2 regions of the Paraburkholderia sp. IMGN_8 genome follow, and region 1 is predicted to be linked to the other one. Evidence: riboswitches for the same ligand, from Rfam matches in the RefSeq annotation. Region 1 holds a riboswitch; the other holds the start of a gene.
The links. A riboswitch is a leader RNA that binds a small molecule or an ion and turns the genes downstream of it on or off. The one in region 1 is predicted to bind glycine.
Positions count from the first base shown of each region.

Region 2: linked by a shared signal. The riboswitch ahead of gcvT (glycine cleavage system aminomethyltransferase GcvT) and the one ahead of WN982_RS29740 (D-amino acid dehydrogenase) in region 1 are both predicted to bind glycine.

Region 1 covers NZ_CP150901.1:1,903,175-1,905,567, reverse strand. The annotation lists gene WN982_RS29745 (LysE family translocator) at 1-548, opposite strand, end outside; glycine riboswitch at 841-935, shown strand; gene WN982_RS29740 (D-amino acid dehydrogenase) at 1,110-2,321, shown strand.
Region 2 covers NZ_CP150900.1:64,702-67,094, forward strand. The annotation lists gene gcvT (glycine cleavage system aminomethyltransferase GcvT) at 1-1,039, opposite strand, end outside; glycine riboswitch at 1,120-1,277, opposite strand; glycine riboswitch at 1,300-1,401, opposite strand; gene WN982_RS00265 (hypothetical protein) at 1,544-1,900, opposite strand.

The DNA.
Region 1 (2,393 bases):
GGCCGTCCGGCGAGAAACCCGGCAATCGAACCGGCCATGCTGGCAATCAACGCATTGACGGTGACGCTCACCACGATCTGCACGCAGCCGAGCGCGATCGACTGCGCCAGCACGCTGCCGTGCCCCGGCGAAATGAATTGCGGCAGCAGCGACAGATACATCACCGCGATCTTCGGATTCGCGAGGTTCGTCACGAGTCCCATCGTGAACAGTTTGCGGCGGCTGTCGTGCGGCAGATCGCGCACCTGGAACGGCGAGCGTCCGCCGGGTTTGACCGCCTGCCACGCCAGATACAGCAGGTAGAGCGCACCGCAGAAACGCAACGCGTCATACGCATAAGGCACCGTCAGCAGCAGCGCGGTAATGCCGAAGGCGGCGCAGAACATGTAGAACACGAAGCCGAGCGCGACACCACCAAGCGATACAAGCCCCGCACGCCGCCCCTGGCAGAGCGAACGCGAGATCAGATAGATCATGTTCGGCCCAGGCGTGAGCACCATGCCGAGCGAAACCAGGGCGAAGGCAAGCAGCGTTGTGGCAGCGGGCACGGCAAACTCCTCAGGGAAAATGTACGAAGGCAATGCGGCCAAATATAACTTATGCCACGGACCCACGCTTGGACCCGGGCTTGAATAATCCGCATCGGCAGTTGAATGCCATTCATATCGCCGAACGCGTGGGTCTCCGTTTGCGTCGTGTCGCGATAGACGAGCGACGAGCGACGAGCGCTGGCCGCCAAAGAACGGCCTTAAGCACGAATCTTCAGAACACCGATTGCGCGGTGCATCGCAGGAAACACTTGCGGCGATAATTTTTGGGCGGTATTGTCGTGTCGTTCTGCAATGCAGCGCGGGAGAGATCGTCAGACGTTTGTGACGACGCCGACGGAGCAACCGCCCCGGAAACTCTCAGGCAAAAAGGACCGCGCAGCTGGAACATCTGGAGAGCGGCGCCGTGCGCGCCCACCGAAGGGGAATCCTGCACACCGCTTGCAACCTGCATGCGTGCTGACGGGATGAAACTCTCAGGTACATGGACAGATGGGGCATCAACGCCGGTTTCGACAGGAAATCGACACCGGTGATGCTCAATTTACTCTGGACCATGTCATGTCACGAATCGCCATCATCGGCGCCGGGATTACCGGCGTCACGACTGCTCACGCTCTGGCGCAGCGCGGCCATCACGTCACTGTGTTCGAACGCCATCGCTATGCGGCGATGGAAACGTCGTTCGCCAACGGCGGGCAGTTGTCCGCCAGCAATGCCGAAGTCTGGAACAGCGCGGCCACTGTGCTCAAGGGCTTGCGCTGGATGCTCACCCGCGACGCCCCGTTGCTGCTCAATCCGATGCCCACCTGGCACAAGTATTCGTGGATGGGCGAATTCCTGCGGCAGATTCCGCACTACCGCGCCAACACCGTCGAAACCGTGCGGCTTGCGATCGCGGCGCGGGAGCATCTGTTTGCCATTGCCGAGAGCGAAGGGATCGACTTCGATCTGGAGCGGCGTGGCATTTTGCACATCTACAAGACCCGCAAGGAGTTCGATGCCGCCGGCAAGGTGAACGAACTGCTGCGCGAGGGCGGGCTTGACCGCAACCCTGTGACGGCGAGCGAGTTGCATGCGATTGAGCCGACGCTGCAGGGCGAATTTTACGGCGGGTTTTTTACGCCGTCTGATTCCACCGGCGATATTCACAAGTTCACTCGTGGGCTTGCTCAGGCTTGCGTACGGCATGGGGTTGAATTTCATTACGATGCGGAGATTACCGCGATCGAGCAGCCGGCCGATGGGCGGTTTACGCTCCTGGTCAATCTTGCTGGTGAGCAGCAGCGGTTTGCTTTTGAGCGGATTGTGGTGTGTGCCGGCGTGAAGAGCCGGGATTTTGCCGCGATGCTGGGGGATCACGTTAATGTGTACCCGGTGAAGGGGTATTCGATCACTGTTTGTCTCGATGATGCAGTGAGTCAGCAGCGGGCGCCGTGGGTTAGTTTGCTCGACGATAGCGCGAAGATCGTTACCAGCCGGCTTGGGGCGGAGAGGTTTCGAGTTGCCGGGACGGCGGAGATTAACGGGTTCAATCGGGATATTCGGGCGGATCGGATTGCGCCGCTGGTCGAGTGGACTCGACGGTATTTTCCTGAGGTTTCGACCTCACGGGTCATTCCATGGGCTGGGTTGCGGCCTATGCTGCCTGGCATGTTGCCCAAGGTGGGCCGCGGGAAGCGGCGTGGGGTTTTTTATAATACCGGGCATGGGCATCTTGGGTGGACGTTGTCCGCGGTTACGGCGCAATCGGTTGCTAGTGTTGTTGACTAGAGGTCTTTTTGCCTTTTGCGGCGGCATTGGTTGGTTGCCTACGGCGGTGGCCTTTCCTTGATTTCTTAGTGG
Region 2 (2,393 bases), on a different replicon from region 1:
CGTGAACGGTGTCGCCGGGCTGCACGCCTTTCGGCACGCGCGCGAAGGCGATCGATTCCTGCATCGTCGGCGAAAAGGTACCGCTGGTGATTTCGCCGTCGCCGTGCGGCGTGACGACTTTTTGATGAGCACGCAGCACGCCTGCCGCCTTGCCGTTGTCCTTCAGCAGGATCAGGCCGACGAACGCGGCCTGCGAGCCGTTCGCTTCGAGTTTCGATTTGCCGACGAAGTCGCGCGGCGAGGTCAGATCGACGGTCCATGCGAGGCCGGCGTCGAGCGGCGAGACGTTGTCGTCCATATCCTGGCCGTACAGATTCATGCCGGCTTCGAGGCGCAGCGTGTCGCGCGCGCCGAGACCCGCGGGGCGCACGCCTTGCGCTTGCAGCGCGCCCCACAGCGCTTCGACGTGAGCCGCCGGGACGATGATTTCGAAGCCGTCTTCGCCGGTGTAGCCGGTGCGGGCGACGGTCAATTCGCCGAACGGCGTATCGGCGACGCGCGCGGCGTTGAAGGGTTTGAGCGATTCGGTGGCGGCGCGCGCGACCGGCACGGTTTGCCAGACTTTTTCGCGCGCATTCGGACCTTGCACGGCGACGATCGCGTAATCGCGGCGCGGCGTGATGGTCAGGCCGAAGCTGCCTTCTGCGTTGAGCTGGCCGAACCACGCGATGTCTTTGTCGGCGGTGCCGGCGTTGACGACCACGCGGAAGTGATCTTCGCCGAAGTAATAGACGATCAGATCGTCGATCACGCCGCCGTTCTGGTTCAACAGACAGGAGTAGAGCGCGCGGCCCGGCGTTTGCAGCTTGGCGACGTTGTTCGCCAGTGCGTATTCGAAGAAGGCGCGTACGCGCTCGCCGGTGAAATCGACGACGCACATGTGCGACACGTCGAACATGCCGGCGTCGGTGCGCACGGCGCGGTGTTCGTCGATCTGCGAGCCGTAGTTGACGGGCATATCCCAGCCGCCGAAATCGACCATGCGGGCGTTGAGCGCGCGATGGGTGGCGTTGAGCGGGGTGTGTTTGAGTTCGGTCATGGGGCCTCGGGCGTCTCGCGAAACAAAAAAGGCCATGCGGCGCTACGCCTCGCGGCCTGATGCCTGCGAGCGATGCGTTGCATGACCCCTCTGTCCTCGATACCTGAGAGATTGCGCTACCGGGCGATGTGATTCGAATCGCTACGGTGAAGCGCGCGCCCCTTCGGTGGGCAGCCTGCCTAAGTCTGAATCATGTTCACGACGCAGACGGCTACTGCCGCTCTCCAGAGTGCGAAAAACCTGAGCCGTGAGGCGGGTTTTTCGACGCGGTCGGTCCTTTTGCCTGAGAGTTTGCGGGTGTGCCCCTTCGGCGGCGCGGCCTGCTGAATAGTGCGGCCAGCGCGCTCTCCCGACGCGTGCGGCGAATGTACGCGAGGGCCGGGGGCTTGTCAAATAAAGGCCCGCAAGGAGCTTGGTGATTGGCGCTGCAGGATGGCGTGCGTCAAAAAAAGCGCGGGACGTGATGCCCGCGCGGTTGCTGTTTTAGTGCCTGAGTTGGCGCGATTATTCGCCGATGGCGTGGGCTGCGTTGTCCAGTTCCTGGTTCAGCACGCGCTGTTCGTCGCCGGAGATGCCGCCACCGTGTTGCGCGGCCATGTCGTGGGCTTCCTGACGGATCACGTCGAGCCGATGGTGCAGCGCGGCGCCTTGCGGGGGCGGGTAGTAGCCCTCGTTTACGCGGGCGTCGATGCGGCGGCTGAGATTATCGATGCGGCCGTCGACCTGATGGAGGCGCTGATCCGCAATTTGCTGTGGGGATGGGCGCGGTGCGGGCGCCGGCGCGGGTTGGGGGGCCACCACGCAGGCGGCCAGCGAGGTGAGCAATGCGCATGCGGTTAGCGCGCAGATAGAACGATGCATGGACTCTCCGGGTTTTGTTTTGTTGCTTGGAATAGGAACGGTTTTGCCTTGCCGGGGGCTGACGTCTCGGTTGGTTTTTTTGTAACTGGATATTCCTTTCGGGTTGTTAGTTTTGCGGTTTTTTGCCTGCGCGGCGCTTTGTGTCTGTGTGCCTGCGGGGTTGGCCTTTCCTTGATTTGTTATTGGTTTATTAGCGTCGCCCCTGTGCGGGGCAGGCACTTACTTTCTTTGCCGCCGCAAAGAAAGTAAGCAAAGAAAGCGGCTTCACACCGCTAATTCTTAAGCGGGTCCCCTGGCTTGGAGGAGGTAGTGGAGCATCTGGAATCGGTGCTCCCGCACACTCGGCGTTGGTGACAAGGCAGTCATTCTTCCGGCGGCGCTGCGCGCGCCGCAGCGGTACTTCATAAAAACCGCCTGGAGGTTTTGGCCCTTGCGCCTGGTTCGGCCCGGTAGCTCGTCCTCCCGTCCCAAATGCCTCGCCCTCGTGTCCCCC